DNA from 2 places in the Cellulomonas sp. A375-1 genome. Region 1 is predicted to be linked to the other one. Evidence: predicted binding sites of a transcription regulator. Region 1 holds the regulator's gene; the other holds the start of a gene.

Region 1 (13,424 bases):
CGCTCGCGCTGCAGCGCCAGGTCCTCACGCGCGACCTCCCGCTCGTCGCCGACGCGCTCGCCCCTCACCTGCCGCGCCGCCCCGACATCGCGCTGCTCAAGGGCTGGCACAACTACCTGTGCCTGCACAAGGTCGAGGGCGGGTACCCGGCCGACGACCAGGGCTCGCTGTTCGACCTGCCGGAGAAGGCGGGCGCCGCCGAGCACCCCTCGGCCGGGGCGACCGGTCCCGGCGCGCTCGGCCAGCAGGTCGTGCGCCTGCGCGAGTGGTCGCAGGAGACCGACACGGGCGACCGGGACGACCTCGTCCCCGGCGTGAGCGACCGTGCGTGGCGCCAGGTGTCCGTGACGTCGCTCGAGTGCATCGGCTCGGCGTGCCCGAAGCTCGACGAGTGCTTCCCGGAGCGTGCGCGTGGCCGTGCACGCGAGGCCGACGTCGTCGTGACGAACCACGCGATGCTCGGGATCGCCGCGTCCGGCTCGCCGGGCGTCCTGCCCGAGCACCAGGTCCTCGTCGTCGACGAGGCGCACGAGCTCGCGGACCGGGTCACCACGCAGGCCACGGCCGAGCTGTCGCTGCCCGTCGTGCAGCACGCCGCGCGCGTCGCCCGGCGACACGGCGGAGTCCCCGCGTCCGACCTCGAGGCCGCGGGAGAGGCGCTCGCCGGGGTCATCGTGCCGCTGCGCGAAGGTCGCTTCCCCGCCGGGCTGCCGGCCGAGGTGCACGACGCCGTGGCGGTGGTCCGGGACGCGGCGCGCACGCTGCTGTCGCTCCTGCGGCCCGAGCCGGGCGGATCGGGTGGATCGGGTCCCGCCGACGGCGGCCGCAAGGTCGCGCAGTCGGCCGTCCTGACGTTGTTCGAGACGGCGGAGCGCATGACCGCCGAGGCCGAGGACGCCGCGCGCACCGTGATGTGGTGCGCGCGCGGTGAGGACCGCTCAGGCGCCGTGACGACGAGGCTGCACGCCGCGCCGCTCGCCGTCAACGGGCTGATCCGCACCCAGCTCTTCGCGGGGCGGACCGCTGTACTGACCTCCGCGACGCTCGCGCTCGGCGGCACGTTCGACCCGATGGCGCGCTCGGTGGGTCTCGAGCGCCGGCCGGACCTGGAGCCCGAGGGCCCCACCAGCGTCCCCGGCGCCGATCCCGTCCCGGCCGCCGTGGCAGCGGGCGAGATGCGGTGGACGGGCCTCGACGTCGGCAGCCCGTTCGACTACCCCCGGCAGGGCATCTGCTACGTGGCTCGCCGCCTCCCTCCCCCCGGCCGCGAGCCAGCGACCGACGCGCAGCTCGACGAGATCGAGGCGCTCGTGCGCGCCTCGGGCGGCGCGACGCTCGGGCTGTTCTCGTCCCGTCGAGCGGCCAACGCGGCCGCCGAGGCGATGCGGGAACGGCTCGACGTCCCCGTGCTGCTGCAGGGCGACGACCAGCTCCCCACGCTCGTCGCGCAGTTCGCGGCCGACGAGCCGAGCTGCCTGTTCGGGTCGCTCGCGCTGTGGCAGGGCGTCGACGTGCCGGGACGCGCGTGCCGCCTCGTGCTCATCGACCGCATCCCGTTCCCGCGCCCCGACGACCCGGTCCGCTCGGCCCGCGCCGACGTCGTGGCCGCGGCGGGCGGCAACGGCTTCATGGCCGTGTCGGCGACACACGCCGCGCTCCTGCTCGCGCAGGGCGCCGGACGGCTCATCCGCGGGCCGCAGGACAAGGGCGTGGTCGCGGTCCTCGACCCCCGGCTCGCCACGGCGCGGTACGGCGAGTTCCTCGCGCGGTCCATGCCGCCCTTCTGGCGGACCACTGAGCGCGACGTGGCCGTGGCGGCACTCACGCGCCTGCGTGACGGCTGAGCCGGTAGCCTGCGGACGAGGGTCAGCAGACAGTGGACACGCAGGTCGACGGCGTGTTCCGCGCCGGCGCACCCTCGCACGCCCGCACGACGCACGCCCGATCCCCGCACCCTCTGGAGGCGCACCGATGTCCGAGCAGATCCTCGAGAGCCGGGACAGCGACGACCCGTCCGCATCCGTGGGTGCGACCCACCGCCGGACGTCGAAGCTCGCGATCGTCGGGGCCGGAGCGGTCGGCTCGACCATGGCGTACGCCGCGCTCATGCGCGGCGCGGCACGCAACGTCGCGCTGTTCGACATCAACAAGGCCAAGGTCGAGGCCGAGGCGCTCGACCTCGGGCACGGCATCCAGTTCATGTCCATGGCGGAGGTCGTCGGGTCCGACGACATCGCGGTGTGCGCCGACGCCGACGTCGTCGTCTTCACCGCGGGAGCCAAGCAGAAGCCGGGCCAGACGCGCGTCGACCTCGCCGAGGCGACCATCGGCCTGGTGAAGAAGGTCCTGCCCTCGCTCGTCGAGGTCGCGCCGAACGCCGTCTACGTGATGGTCACCAACCCCGTCGACGTCGTGACCTACGCCTCGCTCAAGATCTCCGGCCTCCCGCCGTCGCAGATGTTCGGCTCGGGCACCGTGCTCGACTCCTCCCGCCTGCGCTACCTGATCGCCAAGCACACCGGCGTCGCGGTGCAGAACGTGCACGCGTACATCGCGGGCGAGCACGGCGACTCGGAGCTGCCGTTGTGGAGCTCGGCGTCCATCGGTGCCATCCCGCTGCTCGAGTGGCAGGGGATCGAGGGCGAGGGCCCGCTCACGCACTCGGTGCGCGACGAGATCGCCCGCGAGGTCGTCGAGTCCGCCTACCGGATCATCGAGGGCAAGGGTGCGACGAACTACGCGGTCGCGCTCGCCGGCTCGCGGATCATCGAGGCGATCATCAAGGACGAGCGACGGGTGCTGCCGGTCTCGTCGCTGCTGACGGACTTCTACGGGATCAGCGACGTGTGCCTGTCGGTGCCGACGATCGTGGGGTCGAGCGGCGTCCTCGACCGTCTGCCGGTCCCGATGTCGGTCGACGAGCTCTCGGGCCTGCGGGCGTCCGCCCAGGCGGTCCGGGACGTCGCCCGGCGCTTCGGCTTCTGACCGGACCCGCTGCCGGTCGAGGTCCGATCGTGATCCGGCACCGATCCTGATCGGACCCTGGGCCGACTGACACGCTCACGCCCGTCAGTCGGCCCAGGAGTCGTCCTCCCACCGGTCCCCGTCCGGAACCGGCCCGTCCTGTGCGGAACGGTCGGGGGACGGGTGCTCCGCACTCGGGTCGGCACTCGGGTCGACGTGGTGCGGGGCGGGGCCGTGCTCCGCGTGATCCGCGCCGTCGCCCGGGTCCGTCTCGGCGAGGCTCGTCTCGTCGGCGAGGTTCGTCTCGGCGAGGTTCGTCTCGTGGGCGTCATGCGTGCCGGAGAACGCGTCGCGCAGGCGGCGGTCGAGGTCGCGGCCCGGGTCCGGGAGTCGTCCAGGCATGAGCGTCAGAGGCTGCGCAGCACGCTGACGACGCGGCCGAGGATCGTCGCGTCGTCACCGGCGATCGGCGCGTAGGCGGCGTTGTGCGGCATGAGCCACACGTGCCCGTCCGCACGCCGCAGCGTCTTGACCGTCGCCTCGCCGTCGATCATGGCGGCGACGATCTCGCCGTTCTCCGCGACGGGCTGCCGGCGCACGACCACCCAGTCGCCGTCGCAGATCGCCGCGTCGACCATCGAGTCGCCGGACACCTTGAGGAGGAACAGCTCGCCGTCTCCCACGAGCTGGCGGGGGAGCGGGAAGACGTCCTCGACGACCTGCTCGGCCAGGATCGGGCCGCCGGCCGCGATCCGGCCGACCACCGGCACGTAGGCCGGCGCCGACAGGCGCTCGGAGCCCGTGTCGCCGAGCTCGACCTCGGCGGCCCCGTCGCCGCTCCACTGCGGCACGCCACGCGAGTCGTCGGCGTGGACGACCTCGATCGCGCGGGGGCGCTTGGGGTCGCGGCGCAGATAGCCCTTGCGCTCGAGCGCGGTCAGCTGGTGCTTGACGCTCGACGGGCTGGTGAGACCGACCGCGTCGCCGATCTCACGCATGCTCGGCGGGTAGCCGCGGGTCTCGACGGAGACGCGGATGGTCTGGAGCACGAGCCGCTGACGGGCTGTGAGCCCGTCCGGGCCCGGCGGCGTCTCGGGCAGCTCGTGCACCGTGCCGAGCCTGCCCAGCGCACCGCTCTCGGTCTGGTCGTCGGTCCGCTCGTCCGTCACGTCCACCCCTCCAGTCCACCTCCGTCGCCCGGCCGTGGTCGGCCCGGTCGCCCGGTGCGCGCCTCCGCCACGACGCCGGTGCCGACCCCACCTGCACCGCCCGAACGCCTGTGGTGCCAGGCGGTCGCGGTGCTGATCGTGGCCGTGCCGCCGGCCGGGCCGGCGGCGTGACGAGTGGTCGTGTCAGTGGTCGGTGGTGCGCTGTTCCTCGGCAGGAAGCCTACGCAGGCCGGACGGTGATTTCAAACATCTGTTCGACATCTCTGGACGCGTGTCGCAGGCCTCTGGTAGAACTCGTACAGACGTACGACGAACAGGTGTATGACGAACGTGTGTACGGGCGGGGCGCGTGGAGCGGCCGCAGTCGCCCCGCGAGCGTCACGAGGAGAGGAAGCGCGATGAGCACGATGGTGATCGGTCCCTCGGTCCGGGCGGGTCGGGACGTGCGCCCTGCGACGGCTCAGCGGCGTCGCGCCGAGTCCGCACCCGCGCTGCACCTGACGCGCCGTGGGCGTGCAGTCGTGGTCGCGTTCGCCCTCGTGCTGGCGGCCGCCGTCTTCGGTCTCGGGGCCCGTGCGGCTGCCGGCGCTCCGTCGGACGTGACGTTCGACCGGTACGTCGTGCAGCCTGGCGACACGCTGTGGGACATCGCCGCCGACTCCCGCGGAGCGCACGAGTCGGTGGGCGCACAGGTGCGCGAGCTCGTGCGCGTGAACGGACTGTCCGGCGACCAGGTGGTGGCCGGCGAGGAGCTCGTCGTCCCGCGGGGCTGACGCGAGCGGACTCTCCGACGGGCGGTCGCCGATCGAGGCGACCGCCCGTCGGCGTCCACCCGCATCCTGTCTGACGACAGCGCGGGTGCAGATGCGCTCGTGCGGACGCCGACGCGGGTGCGGACGCGCGTCGATCGGAGCGCGCCGGGCCCGGGAGCGGAACATCGTCCGGGATGGTGGCGTCGGCCGGTCAGGGAGTCCGGTGGCGGGCTCGACTCGTCGGCCGGGCCCGGGTCGGTACGATCGCTGTCGGGTCGTCGCTCGTCGACCCGCCGAGGTGGAGCAGGGAGGCTCAGGGTGCACTGCCCGTTCTGTCGTCACCCGGACTCCCGGGTGGTCGACTCGCGCACGTCGGACGACGGGTCGTCGATCCGGCGCCGTCGCCAGTGCCCCTCGTGCAACCGCCGGTTCACGACCGTCGAGACCACGAGCCTGTCCGTCGTCAAGCGGTCGGGCGCGACCGAGCCGTTCAGCCGCGACAAGATCGCGGGCGGCGTGCGCAAGGCGTGCCAGGGTCGCCCGGTGAGCGAGGACGACCTCGCCCTGCTCGCACAGAAGGTCGAGGAGACGCTGCGCTCGTCGGGCTCGGCGGAGATCGACGCCTACGAGATCGGGCTGGCGATCCTGGGCCCGCTGCGCGAGCTCGACGAGGTCGCGTACCTGCGGTTCGCGAGCGTCTACCAGGCCTTCGACTCGCTCGAGGACTTCGAGGCGGCGATCACGGTCCTGCGAGCGGAGCGCGCGGAACGCGACGGTGACGACGTCGCCGAGGACGACCCCGGTCCCGATCAGGACTCCGAACGCCAGCCCGTCGCGGGTTCCGGCCCGGCCCTCTGAGCGGCCCTGCCGGTCACGGGATGTAGCCCGTCGGCGGGTTAACGTCGAGTCATGCTCCCCGCTGACGTCTTCCTGCTGCGCGCCCCCGGCGCACCCGCCCTGCTGCCCGACGGCTCCGCCGCGATCGTCGCCGTGACCAGGCCCGACGCTGAGTCGGACCAGTACCGCGGCGGCTTGTGGCTCGTCCCGACCGACGGCTCAGCGGCCCGGCAGCTCACGCGCGGCCACGCGGACAGCGACCCCGACGTCTCGCCCGACGGCCGCTGGGTCGTGTTCGTCCGGGGCGGCGGCACGGCCAGGCCGCAGCTGCACCTCGTGGAGACCGCCGGCGGCGAGCCCTTCGCGCTGACGTCGGCGCCGCTGGGGGCCGCGCAGCCGCGGTTCTCGCCCGACGGCCGACGGGTCGCGTACGTCTCACGCGTCCCGCAGGAGGGGCGCTACCTGCCGGACGGCGACCCGGCCGCCGAGCGCCCTCGCCTCGTCACCGAGCTGCGGCACCGCTCCGACGGGCTCGGGTACACGCGTGACCGCACCCGCCAGCTGTTCGTCGTCGAGGTGCCGCAGGCTGCGGCGGACGCCGTCGCGGTGCCGCCGTCGTTCCGCCTCACGGATGCCGACAACGACGTCGACGCCCCGCGCTGGTTCCCCGACGGCACCGCGATCGTGGCCGTCCTGGCGCGCCACGCGCAGCGCGAGCAGGATCTGCGGCGTGACGCCGTCGCGATCGCTGTGCCGTCTGAGCTCTCGGGCGACGAGGGCGCGGCGCCGATCGTGCCGATCACGGACGCCGACGCCGGTTCGACGCTCGCGGTGTCCCGCGTGCTGGTGTCGTCGCATGGGCGCCGCGCGTGGCTCCTGGCTGACGACCAGGGGGAATCGGGGCGCGACTTCGTGGCTGCGCTGACGGGGCTGTTCGAGGTCCGGCTCGACGCGACGGGTCGCGCGGCGGGGCCGGCGCGGCGGTTGACGGACGCCGACGAGGTCGAGCTCGACCCGGCGGTGCTGCTCGAGGTCGGCACGGCGGACGGCGGAGCGGACGGTGGGGCAGTCGTCGTCGCTCCGGCGCGCTCGGGCGCAGTCCACCTGAGCCGCGTCGACCAGGACGGCGCGCTGCACGACCTGCTGACCGGTCCGGTCGTCGTGACCGGCGCCGCGGCCGCGAGCGGCTTGCTCGTGGCCGTCCGTGCGACGCCGCTGAGCGCGGGCGACGTCGTCGTCGTCACGGGTGGCGGCGAGCGCGTGCTCACCGACCTGTCCGCGGAGCTGCGCGCGACCGGCCGTGTCCGCGAGCCGCGGGCCCTGGTGGCGCACGCGCCCGACGGCTACCGCGTCGAGGGCTGGGTGACCACGCCTGACCCCGACCGTCACGGCCCGGGCCCGTACCCGACGATCCTCATGATCCACGGCGGGCCGTTCGCGCAGTACACGCACGCGCTGTTCGACGAGGTGCAGGTGCTCGCCGAGGCGGGCTACGCGGTGGTGCACGGCAACCCGCGCGGCTCGTCGGGCCGCGGTCGTGCGCACGGCCGCGCCATCCGGCGCGGGTTCGGCACGGTCGACACCGACGACGTGCTCGCGCTGCTGGACGAGGCGCTCACCGACCCGCGCCTCGACGCGACGCGCACGGGTGTCATGGGTGGGTCGTACGGCGGCTACCTGACGGCGTGGCTGACGACGCGCACGGATCGGTTCGCCGCGGCGATCGTCGAGCGCGGCTTCCTCGACCCGATCAGCTTCGTCGGGTCGAGCGACATCGGCTGGTTCTTCGGGCTCGAGTACCTCGGTGAGCCGCAGACCGAGCACGCGCAGGTCGCCGCGCAGTCGCCCATGGCCCGTGTGGACGCGGTGCGCACCCCGACGTTCGTCATCCACTCGGAGCAGGACTGGCGGTGCCCGGTCGAGCAGGGTCAGCGGTGGTTCGTCGAGCTCAAGCGCCGTGGCGTGGCCACCGAGCTCCTGCTGTTCCCGGGCGAAGGGCACGAGCTGACCCGGTCGGGCCGACCGCAGCACCGCGTCGAGCGGTTCGACCACGTGCTGCGCTGGTGGCGCCGCTGGCTCCCGGTGGAGCAGGCGGTCGCCATGCGCTGACGCCAAGGGGTGGATTGAGGTGGCACGCGCGCCGCGCGTCGGCCACGCTGGGGTCTCGACGAAGTACAGGAGGAGCCGATGGCGCACGACGACACGAAGCCTGCGGTGAGCGAGGACGCGAAGGCGAAGTTCCGCGAGGCGCTCGAGCGCAAGAAGAGCTCGCAGCACCGCACGGCCGACGCGCAGGCGAACACCGGGACGGTGCACGGCTCGGAGACGAACGGCCCTGGGCAGCGGCGCTTCCAGCGCAAGTCCGGTTCGTCCTGACGGACCGCTGACTGCTGCGCCCCGAGGCGCGGACGGACGAAGGCCCCGACCGGAGACGGTCGGGGCCTTCGACGTGAATGGTCTTCGATGTGCAGTGCCTTCGACGAGCAGTGCCTTCGACGTGCAGTGCCTTCGACGTGCGCGGGCCCGGCCGCGGCGCTCAGGAGAGCAGGCGGACCCGGATCGCCTCGGGCTGGGCGGCGAGCGCGTCGACGAGCGCGTCCTCGACGGGCGAACCCGCGTCGGTCACCACGTAACCGAGCTCGCCGCGCGTCGCGAGGAGCTGGCCCTCGATGTTCACGCCGTGCTCGGCCAGCGTCGCGTTGACGGTGGCCAGCACGCCGGGGACGTTGCGGTGCAGGTAGGCGAGGCGGTGCACGCCCGGGGGTTGGTCCAGCGCGACGTTCGGCAGATTGACCGACAGCGTCGTGGAGCCCGTGGCCAGGTAGTCGCGCACCTTGTTCGCGACGAACTGACCGATCGCCTCCTGGGCCTCCTCGGTCGAGCCGCCGGTGTGCGGCGTGAGGATGACGTTGGGCAGACCCCGCAGCTCGGACTCGAACGGGTCGCCCTTGCGCTTGGGCTCCTCGGGGAAGACGTCGATCGCCGCGCCGGCCAGGTGGCCCGAGACGATCCCGTCGCGCACCGCCGCCGGGTCGACGACGAAGCCTCGCGACAGGTTCAGCAGGATCGAGCCCGGCTTCATCCGCGCGATCTGGGGGGCGCCGAAGAAGCCCGCGTTGCCGGGTCGGCCGTCGACGTGCAGCGTGACGACGTCGGCGGTCTCGAGCAACTCGTCGAGCGTCGCGGCGCGACGCGCGTTGCCGAGCGAGAGCTTCTCGGCGGCGTCGTAGAAGACGACCGACATGCCGAGATTCTCCGCGAGCACCGACAGCTGGGTGCCGATGTTGCCGTAGCCGATGATGCCGAGGGTCCGGCCGCGGACCTCGTGCGCGCCGGTCGCGGACTTGTTCCAGACGCCGTCGTGCATCTCCTTGTCGAACACCGTGAGGCGCCGGGTCAGGGAGATGATGTCGGCGATCGCGATCTCCACCACGGAACGGGTGTTGGAGAACGGCGCGTTGAACGTCGCGACGCCGAGCGAGGCAGCGGCACGCAGGTCGATCTGGTTGGTCCCGATGCAGAACGCGCCGATCGCGACGAGGTCGGGGGCGTGCGCGAGCACGTCCGCCGTGACCTGCGTCTTGGAGCGAATCCCGAGGAGCTCGACGCCGTCGAGGGCGTCGATCAGCTCGGACTCGTCCAGCGCGCCGGTCCGCGTGATGACGTCGAAGCCCGCGGCCTCGAGGATGGCGCGGGCGTGCGGGTGCAGGTTCTCGAGAAGAAGGGCCTTGGGCACGGGCCCATCGTGCGCCTGTCCGGGTGCTGGGCGCCGCGGTGTCCGACCTGCGGACACCGCGGCGGACGTCCCGACCGGCCAGGGCGCGTGGGGCGGCCGGTGACCACCCCGGGCCTGGTCAGTCGACCAGCCCGGCCGGGAGCTCGCGTGCGTGCAGGACGTGCAGCGTCCTCGTCGTCCGGGTCATCGCGACGTACAGGTCACCCGCCGAGCCCGCCAGGATCTCGCTCGGCTCGACGAGCACGACCTGGTCGAACTCGAGGCCCTTGGACTGCCGTGCCGTGAGCACGACGACGGGCGCGTCGAGGTCGAGCACGCCGTTCGTCGTGGGCGGCGTGCATCCCGCGGCCTCGATCGCGTCGCGCAGCTCGGGCACGCGTGACTCGACGGCGACCACGGCGACGCGCCCGGCGCCCGACTCGTCCTGCACCGCCCGCAGCGCGTCGACCGCGGTCGATGCCGCGGTCCGGACGAGCTGCTCGTCGTCCACCCGGGTCAGCTCGAGCGCGTCGGGCACCTCGCGCGCCGACGTCAGCGGCGAGCGCGAGAGCCCCGCGGCATCGGCCACGCGGCCCGCCGCGTCCGCGACCGACGCCGGGGTGCGGTAGTTCACCGTCAGGTCGGCCTGCCGCCACGTCCCGCGCAGCACCGGGTCGAGCATCGTGGCCCACTGGCGCGCACCCGCGGCCGACGACGTCTGCGCGACGTCCCCGACGATCGTGAGCGAACGCGTGGGCACGCGCCGCAGCAGCGCGCGCCACGCCATCGACGACAGCTCCTGCGCCTCGTCGACGACGACGTGACCGTACGTCCACGACCGGTCCGCCGCGGCCCGCTCCGCGGTGGTGAGCACCGGCCCGCCGGCCGAGAAGCGGTCCGCGAGGAGCTCGGCGGAGACGAACGCGCCCGCGCTGGTCTGCTCGAGCACCTGGCGCGCGTAGGAGACCTCGCGCTGCCGCGCCGCGGCCGCGGCCCGCGCTTGGGCCTTGGCGGCCTGGTCGTCCTCGCCGAGCAGCTCGGCGGCCTCGTCGAGCAGCGGGACGTCGGCCGGGGTCCACGGCGCGTCGGGGTCGCGCGCGAGCAGCGCCCTGTCGCCGGGGGAGAGCTGCGGCGCGGCCGACTCCAGGCGCGACGGCTTGGCGTACAGGTCCGCCACCAGCTTCTGGGGCGTGAGCGGCATCCAGGCGAGGTTGAGCGCGACCCGGATCTCGCGGGTCGAGCGGAGCTCCTCGAGGATCTCCGCACGCTCGTCGGCGGGGACCTCGAACGCGAGCTGGTCGACGTACTGCGACGCGAGGCGCGAGAGCATGTCGCGGACGAACGCGACGCGCGCCAGGTTGTGCGGGCGGTGCAGTCGGCGCGCGCGGGCGATCGCCTGCGCGACGTCGTTCGGCCGCACGACGACGGTGCGGCCGTCGATGCGCACGCTCGTCGGCTCGGCGGGCACCCGCTGGCGGTCGCTCACGGCGCGCGCGATCACGCGGGCCATGACGGCCCGGCCCTTGATCGCGGCGACGTGCTCCGGCTCGGTGCCGGTCGCCTCCACGCCAGGCACCAGGTCCGCGATCGTCGTCGTCACGACGCCCGTCTCGCCGAGCGACGGCAGGACCTGGTCGATGTAGCGCAGGAACGTGCGGGACGGCCCGACCAGGAGCACGCCCGAGCGCTCGAGCAGACGCCGGTGGGCGTACAGCAGGTAGGCCGCGCGGTGGAGCGCGACCGCGGTCTTGCCGGTTCCGGGCCCGCCCTGCACGACGAGCGCGCCGTTCAGCTCGGAGCGGATGATCGCGTCCTGCTCGGACTGGATGGTCGCGACGATGTCGCCCATCCGGCCGGTCCGGCCCGCGCGCAGCCCGGCGAGCAGTGCCCCCTCGCCGGACAGCCCGCTCAGCGCGTCGGGGTCGCCGTCGAGCAGGTCGAGGTCGAGCACCTCGTCCTCGACGCTCGTCACGGTCCGCCCGCGCGTGACGACGTGGCGGCGACGCTGGACCCCGTCGGGGTGCGCCGCGGTGGCCCGGTAGAACGCGCGTGCCGCGGGTGCCCGCCAGTCGGTCAGCAGCGGCGTCTGCTCCACGTCGGTCAGGCCGATGCGACCCACGTAGCGCCGCGCGCCGTCGTCGAGGTCGAGCCGACCGAAGACGAGCCGCTCCTCGACCGCCTCGAGCTGGGCCAGCCGGTCCTCGTAGAGCGTCGCGAACGCGTCGCGCTCGCTGCGGTTCTGGGGCGAGCCGGACGGGCCCTCGCGACGCACGGCCGCGAGCCGCGACCGGTTCTGCGCGCGCAGCTCGTCGAGGCGGCCGTAGACGACGTCGACCTGCTGCTGCTCGAGGGCGATCTCGTCGTCCGGGCTCGTCACGCGGGTGTCCTCCTGGAGAGAGCTCGTCGTGGGGCCACACGAGCGACCGTCCATCATTCCACCTCGTGCGGGTCGTCGCGACGCCCCGCCGTGTGACGCGAGGTGCCTGCGACCGCAATCCGACCGGCATCACGGCGCGATCACGCGACGACGGACGCATCCGCCCGTACGCTGCCTGGTGCCGAAGGAGGGCTGACCATGATCGACGTCGACGACGCGCGCCGCGCGCCGGGTCCCGACGTGCCCGCGACCCTCCGGCTTCTCGTCGTCGAGGACGACGAGGGGGACTGGATGCTGGCCTCCGAGCATCTCGCGGACTCCGGGCTCGACGCACGCCTCACCTGGGCGCGCACGCTCGACGAGGCGGCGCTGATGCTCGACGTCGACTGCGTGCTGCTGGACCTCGGGCTGCCCGACGCGTCGGGACTGCCGGCCCTGCGCCGACTGCTCGCGGCGGGCGCGCCACCCGTGATCGTGCTCACAGGACTCGCGGACTCGACCACGGGGCTCGCGGCCGTCGCGGCCGGCGCGCAGGACTACCTCGTCAAGAGCGACGTCGACGGCGAGCGGCTCGCGCGCTCGGTGCGGTACGCGATCGCGCGCCGCCAGCTCGAGCACGCGGACCGCGCGCTGTACCGCAGCCTCGTGCGCGAGCAGGAGACGACGCGGCTCGAGCAGGCGCTGCTGCCGCGTCCGGCCGTGAACGACCGGGCGCTCGAGCTGCTCGTCGGGTACCGCGCGGGGCGTGACGGCGTGCTGGGGGGCGACTTCTACGACGCGGTCGAGCGGCTCGACGGCACGGTGCTGGCGATCGTCGGTGACGTGTGCGGCCACGGGCCCGACGAGGCTGCGCTCGGAGCGACGCTGCGGACCGCGTGGCGCACGCTCGTGCTGGCGGGGGTCCCGACCGACGACCTGTTCGGCCTCCTGGAACGCGTGCTGGAGGCCGAGCGCCCCCGGGCGGAGATCTTCACGACCGTCGCGATGGTCGCCGTCGCGCCCGACCGACGGTCGGCCGACCTGTACCTCGCCGGGCACCCGGTGCCGCTCGTGCTCGGCACCCCGACGACACTCGCGAGCGCTGCACGGCGGGGCCGTGCCCTGGGCATCCCCGTGCCCGGCGGGTGGACACCGCTGCAGCTCGACCTGCCCGCGAGCTGGCGCCTGCTGCTGTACACCGACGGGCTCATGGAGGCCACCCTCGCGGACTCGACCGAACGGATCGGCAAGCCGGGGTTGCTCGCGGTCGTGGACGAGTCGCTCGCGGCCGAGGCGCTGGACCCCGGCGGTCCCGACGTCGTCGAGCGCGTGATCGAGGGCGTCCGGACGCTGCACGGCGGCGACCTCGTGGACGACGCGGCCGTGGTCGTGGTCGGGTGGCGCGCGTGAGCCCGGAGCCCGGCGCGAACGGGCGTGCCCTGCGGTGGCAGCTGCAGCGGTGGTTCGCGGTGGTCGGCGTGCTGCTCGTCCTCGTCGTGGCGTTCGCGACCGTCGCCTACGTCCAGCAGGTGCGCCGCCAGGACATCGTCACGCAGGACCTGTTCGACGCGATCAGCGCGACGGACGGCGCCTACATCGCGCTGATCGACGCCGAGTCGGCCGTGCGCGGC
Region 2 (6,117 bases), on a different contig from region 1:
CGACCGGGTGCTGGGCGGCATCGAGGGGCAGCAGACCCTCGGCGGGGTCGACATGACGGTGCGCCGCAACGCGTTCGGTAGGCAGGTCGACTCGTTCGAGACTGACCTGTCGATCGAGGGTGTGGACGACGGCCCGTTGCACGCCGTGTTCATCCGAGCGCCCTGGGTCGAGGAGGTCGGCCCGGCCGCCACGGTGGTCGGGCGCGTCGAAGCAGGTCCAGCCGCCGGTAGGATCGTGGCGGTCCGCCAGGGACCGCTGCTCGTGACCTCGTTCCACCCGGAGGTCACCGGTGACACCCGGGTGCACCGTCTCTTCGTCCAGATCGTCCGCGACAGCCAGGGGTAACGAGCGCATGTCGGGTCACTCCAAGTGGGCCACCACCAAGCACAAGAAGGCCGTGATCGACGCGAAGCGAGGCAAGCTCTTCGCCAAGCTCGTCAAGAACATCGAGGTGGCCGCCCGCACTGGCGGTGGTGACCCCGCGGGTAACCCCACGCTCTTCGACGCGATCCAGAAGGCCAAGAAGTCGTCGGTTCCCAACGACAACATCGACCGCGCCCTCAAGCGCGGGTCCGGCCAGGAGGCCGGCGGCGCCGACTACCAGACGATCATGTACGAGGGCTACGGCCCCGGCGGGGTCGCGGTGCTGGTCGAGTGCCTGACCGACAACCGCAACCGGGCCGCCTCGGACGTGCGCGTCGCGTTCACGCGCAACGGCGGCCAGATGGCCGACCCGGGCTCGGTCTCCTACCTCTTCAGCCGCAAGGGCGTCGTCATCGTGCCCAAGGAGGGCACCGACGAGGAGGCCGTCATGGAGGCGGTCCTCGAGGTCGGCGGCGAGGAGGTCACCGACCTCGGCGAGCAGTTCGAGGTGCTGAGCGAGGCGACCGACCTGGTCCCGGTCCGGACCGCGCTGCAGGAGGCCGGCATCGAGTACGACTCGGCCGACGTGGTGTTCTGGCCCGCGACGCAGATCGAGGTCGACGCCGACGGCGCGCGCAAGATCCTGCGCCTCATCGACGCGCTCGAGGACTCGGACGACGTGCAGAACGTCTACGCGAACTTCGACGCGTCCGACGAGGTCATGGCCGAGCTCGAGGACGACTGACCGACCGGTCCGTCCCGCACGACAACCGCGACGAGGGGCCGCACCACCCGCGAGGTGGTGCGGCCCCTCGTGCGTCCTCGCCCGAGCGCGCTCGTCGGCGATGCACCGGGTGGGCGGCGTGCGGCGTTGCGAGCCGTCCCGCGTGGGAGCCGGGTGCGACGATGCGCGCGTGCGAGTTCTCGGCGTGGACCCTGGCCTGACCCGGTGCGGGCTGGGTGTCGTCGACGGGCTCCCCGGACGCCTGGTGCGGCTCGTGCACGTGGGCGTGGCGACCTCCGGCGCGGACCTGGACGTCGACCAGCGGCTGCTCCTGATCGAGCGCCGGATCGAGGAGTGGCTCGAGGAGCACGCTCCCGATGCCGTGGCCGTCGAGCGCGTCTTCGCCCAGCACAACGTGCGCACGGTGATGGGCACCGCGCAGGTCGCGGGGCTGGCCATGGTCGCCGCCGCGCGTCGTCGGATCCCGGTGGCGCTGCACACGCCGTCCGAGGTGAAGGCGGCGGTCACGGGCAACGGCCGCGCGGGCAAGGCGCAGGTCCAGACGATGGTCGCGCGCCTCCTGCAGCTCGACGAGCTGCCCCGGCCGGCCGACGCGGCGGACGCGCTCGCGCTGGCGATCTGCCACCTGTGGCGCCCGGCCGGCGCGCTGGGTGCGCCCCAGCGCCCGGCGGCGTCGATGACCTCCGCGCAGCGCGCGTGGGCCGCCGCGGAGCAGGCCGCGCGGCGCTGAGGTTCGGCACCTCGTCCGGGGAGCGTGCGCCCGGGCCGGGCCGGGCCGGACCGGACCAGGCCGGGTCGGGGCGTGTCGTTCGTACAGTTGTTCGTGCGTGTGGGAAGGTTACCCGTCGAACGGTGGAGGTGGCTCGGTGATCGCTTCGGTGCGGGGGACGGTCCTCGCGGTGCGGCTGGACTCGGCGGTCGTGGAGGTCGGCGGCGTCGGCATGCTCGTGCAGGCCACGCCCGCGACCCTGGCGCAGCTGCGGCACGGCCAGGAGGCGCTCCTGCACACGTCGCTCGTGGTGCGGGAGGACTCGCTCACGCTCTTCGGCTTCGCCGAGGACGACGAGCGCGAGGCCTTCGAGATCGTGCAGACCGTGAGCGGGGTCGGGCCGCGACTCGCGCTCGCCATGCTCGCCGTCCACACGCCGGACGGTCTGCGCCGCGCGGTCGCCGGTGAGGACCTCAAGGCTCTCGAGCGCGTCCCGGGCATCGGCCGCAAGGGTGCGCAGCGCATCGTCCTCGAGCTCAAGGACCGCCTGGGCGCGCCGTCGGCGGTGCCCGTCGCGGGGGCTGCGGCGGCGGCTCCCACGCCGACCGAGACGGACCGCAGGCAGCAGGTCGTCGACGCGCTCGTCGGCCTCGGGTGGAACCCCAAGGTCGCCGAGGAGGCCGTGACCGACGTGCTCGCCGACACCGAGGGCCCGCTGACGGCCGAGGACGTCCCCGCGGTGCTGCGGGCCGCGCTGCGCGGGCTCGGCGGCGTCCGTGGCTGATCGTCGGGGAGACGCGGCGGAGCCGGACGAGGAGCTCGTGACCGAGCGCTTCCCGGCGGAGTCGCTCGTGCGCTCGGGCGCGGACGACCTCGAGCGCGCGGCCGAGGCCGCGCTGCGCCCGCGGCGGATGGCGGAGTTCGTCGGGCAGCGGGTCGTGCGCGAACAGCTCTCCCTGGTGCTGCAGGCCGCGCGCGGCCGCGGCCGGGCGCCGGACCACGTGCTGCTGTCCGGGCCGCCCGGGTTGGGCAAGACCACGCTCGCGATGATCATCGCGGCCGAGCTCGGCGCCTCCTTGCGCGTGACGAGCGGGCCCGCGATCCAGCACGCGGGCGACCTCGCCGCGGTGCTGTCCTCGCTCGAGGAGGGCGAGGTGCTGTTCCTGGACGAGATCCACCGCATCGCGCGGCCGGCCGAGGAGCTCCTGTACGTCGCGATGGAGGACTTCCGCGTCGACGTCATGGTCGGCAAGGGCGCGGGGGCCTCGGCGATCCCGCTCGCGCTGCCGCCCTTCACGGTCGTCGGTGCGACGACGCGCGCGGGCCTGCTGCCCGCGCCGTTGCGCGACCGGTTCGGCTTCACCGGTCACCTCGACTTCTACGCGACGGATGAGCTCGAGCAGGTGCTGCTGCGTTCCGCGGGCCTGCTCGGCGTGCCGCTCGCGGGGGCGGCGGCGCGCGAGATCGCGTCGCGCTCGCGCGGCACGCCACGTATCGCGAACCGGCTCCTGCGCCGCGTCCGGGACTGGGCCGAGGTGCGCGGCGACGGGACCCTGAGCCTCGCCGCGGCACGCGCCGCGCTCGAGGTCTACGAGGTCGACGAGCGCGGCCTCGACCGCCTCGACCGGTCCGTCCTCGAGGCGCTGTGCCAGCGGTTCGGCGGGGGACCGGTGGGCCTGACGACCCTGGCGGTGGCCGTCGGCGAGGAGCCCGAGACGGTCGAGACGGTTGCTGAACCGTTTCTGGTGCGCGAGGGCCTGATCGGCCGGACACCGCGCGGCAGGGTCGCGCTGCCCGCGACGTGGGCACACCTCGGGCTCGCCGCCCCGCGTGACCCGGGCACGCTGTTCGCCTGAGGGCGTCGGACGCGCGCCGATCTGTGGCAGGCTCCCCACCGGGCGGGAACCTTCGCACCTGGACGTGCGTTGGAGCGACGGGCCGCTACGCCTAGACTGCCCCGGACACGATCGACCCTAAGGACTCTGCTGTGACTCAGCTCAGCGTCGCGCTCGCGGCGACCAACGCCACCACCAGCAACACCGGTGGGGGCGGTTACTCCATGTTCCTGATCCTGGCCCTCGCGGTCGGGGCGTTCTGGTTCATGTCCCGTCGCGCGCGCAAGCAGCAGAAGGCGCAGCAGGAGTTCCGCAACACCCTCGAGCCCGGCGACGAGGTCATGACCGCTTCCGGCATGATGGGCTACGTCGTGGAGATCGAGGACGACGCGATCACGCTCGAGTCCACGCCGGGCGGCAGCCAGACGCGCTGGGTGCGCGCCGCGATCGCCAAGAAGATCGAGCCGCCCGTCGTGTACGACGACGAGGAGGAGGACGTCGAGGACGACGCCGACCTCACCGACGAGGAGCGCGCTGCCGCCGCTGACGACGCCGTGATCGACGTGCCGGACGACCTGTCGTCGCTTCCGCCCACCCGGGGAGACGACGAGACCGACCGGAAGTAGCCCACGCGGCCCGTCGAGCTGTTCGGCGGGCCATGACCCCACCGGTCGCATGCGACCGGTGCGCGCACGAGAGAAGAACTCCGTTGGCCCCACCCACACGCCGCCGCCGGCCGGTTCGCACCCTGATCACGCTGGTGGTCATCGTGGTGCTGCCCTTCCTGGCGGTCTTCATCGGTACGAAGACGTCCGACGCGACCTGGACGCCCAAGCTGGCCCTCGACCTCGAGGGCGGGACGCAGATCATCCTGACCCCGGTGTCCACCGACGGGCGCGAGCCGACGGCGGAGGACATCAGCCAGGCGATCAACGTCATCCGCCAGCGGGTCGACGGCTCGGGCGTGTCCGAGGCGGAGATCAGCAGCCAGGGCGGCAACAACATCGTCGTCGCGATCCCGGGCAAGGCCTCCGACGAGACGATCGCCACGGTCAGCCGCTCGTCGCACATGGAGTTCCGCCCGGTCCTCGTGCAGGACTACGCGTTCTCGGCACAGCCGACGCAGGCGCCGACGGCCGCAGCGACCGGTGAGCCGACGCCCGACGCGACCACGGAGCCCGGCAGCGACGAGACGGTCGCGCCTGCCCCCACGGAGTCCGCGGACACCACGGCGGACGCGACGGACGACGCGAGTGCGCCCGCGACGCCCGAGGCCACCGACGCACCGACCCAGGAGCCGACGGCCGACCCCACGGCTGCGCCCCAGCGGCCGAGCGAGCCCGCGTCCGCGAGCGACGCCGCGTACTGGGTCACCGACGAGATCCGCGCGCAGTTCGACGCGCTCGACTGCACCGACCCGTCGAACCTCGGCGGCGGCACCTCGGGCAAGGCCGACGCCGCGTTCGTCAGCTGTGGCGTCGACAGCGAGGGCAACAGCGACGGCCTGAAGTACATCCTCGGCCCCGTCGAGATCGACGGGAAGGAGATCTCCTCGGCCTCGTCGGGCCTGGAGGTCCTGCCGAGCGGTGCGATGGGCAACCGCTGGGTCGTGAACATGGAGTTCTCGTCCACGGGGGCCAAGCAGTTCACGGACGTCACGACGCGCCTCGCGACCCAGAGCAGCCCGCTGAACCAGTTCGCGATGGTGCTCGACGGGCTCGTGATCTCGGCGCCCAGCGTCGAGAAGGCGATCCCGAACGGCCAGGCGCAGATCTCGGGCAGCTTCAACCAGACCACCGCCGCGCAGCTCGCGAACCGGCTCAACTTCGGCTCGCTCCCGCTCGACTTCAAGGTGCAGAGCGAGCAGCAGATCTCGGCCACGCTCGGCTCCGAGCAGCTCCAGAAGGGCCTGCTCGCGGGCATCATCGGCCTGCTCCTCGTCGTCGTGTACTCGCTGCTGCAGTACCGCACGCTGGGCCTGGTGACGGTCGCGTCGCTCGGGATCGCCGCGCTCCTGACGTTCGGCGTGATCACGCTGCTGTCGTGGACGCAGGGCTACCGCCTGTCGCTCCCCGGTGTCGCGGGTCTGATCGTCGCGATCGGTATCACGGCGGACTCGTTCATCGTCTACTTCGAACGCATCCGTGACGAGCTGCGGGAGGGGCGCACGCTGGGCGCCGCGGTCGAGCGGGGCTGGGCACGCGCCCGCCGCACGATCCTGGCCTCGGACGCGGTCAACCTCATCGCGGCCTTCGTCCTGTACTTCCTGGCGGTCGGCGGCGTGCGCGGGTTCGCGTTCACGCTGGGTCTGACGACGATCATCGACGTCATCGTCGTGTTCCTCTTCACGCACCCGCTCATGGAGCTCCTGTCGAAGACGAAGTTCTTCAGCGAGGGCCACCCGGCCTCGGGTCTCGACCCGCGCCGCCTGGGCGTCGTCGGCGCGCGGTACGTCGGCCGGGGC

The links. The regulator LexA, encoded in region 1, represses DNA repair genes until DNA is damaged. The targets are predictions, from matches to a motif close to TCGAACANNTGTTCGA.
Region 2: the regulator LexA is predicted to act here: its motif matches at 1,919-1,934, upstream of ruvA (Holliday junction branch migration protein RuvA).

What each region holds. Positions count from the first base shown of each region.
Region 1 is NZ_LFKW01000079.1:13,854-27,277, reverse strand. It holds gene CWIS_RS08875 (ATP-dependent DNA helicase) at 1-1,844, shown strand, start outside; gene CWIS_RS08870 (L-lactate dehydrogenase) at 1,972-2,985, shown strand; gene CWIS_RS08865 (hypothetical protein) at 3,070-3,366, opposite strand; gene lexA (transcriptional repressor LexA) at 3,372-4,133, opposite strand; gene CWIS_RS17605 (LysM peptidoglycan-binding domain-containing protein) at 4,532-4,906, shown strand; gene nrdR (transcriptional regulator NrdR) at 5,204-5,743, shown strand; gene CWIS_RS08845 (S9 family peptidase) at 5,795-7,831, shown strand; gene CWIS_RS08840 (DUF5302 domain-containing protein) at 7,910-8,098, shown strand; gene serA (phosphoglycerate dehydrogenase) at 8,259-9,458, opposite strand; gene CWIS_RS08830 (AAA family ATPase) at 9,577-11,871, opposite strand; gene CWIS_RS08825 (PP2C family protein-serine/threonine phosphatase) at 12,013-13,203, shown strand; gene CWIS_RS08820 (ATP-binding protein) at 13,200-13,424, shown strand, end outside.
Region 2 is NZ_LFKW01000105.1:35,840-41,956, reverse strand. It holds gene pdxT (pyridoxal 5'-phosphate synthase glutaminase subunit PdxT) at 1-346, shown strand, start outside; gene CWIS_RS11250 (YebC/PmpR family DNA-binding transcriptional regulator) at 354-1,109, shown strand; gene ruvC (crossover junction endodeoxyribonuclease RuvC) at 1,279-1,839, shown strand; gene ruvA (Holliday junction branch migration protein RuvA) at 1,976-2,602, shown strand; gene ruvB (Holliday junction branch migration DNA helicase RuvB) at 2,640-3,674, shown strand; gene yajC (preprotein translocase subunit YajC) at 3,806-4,279, shown strand; gene secD (protein translocase subunit SecD) at 4,312-6,117, shown strand, end outside.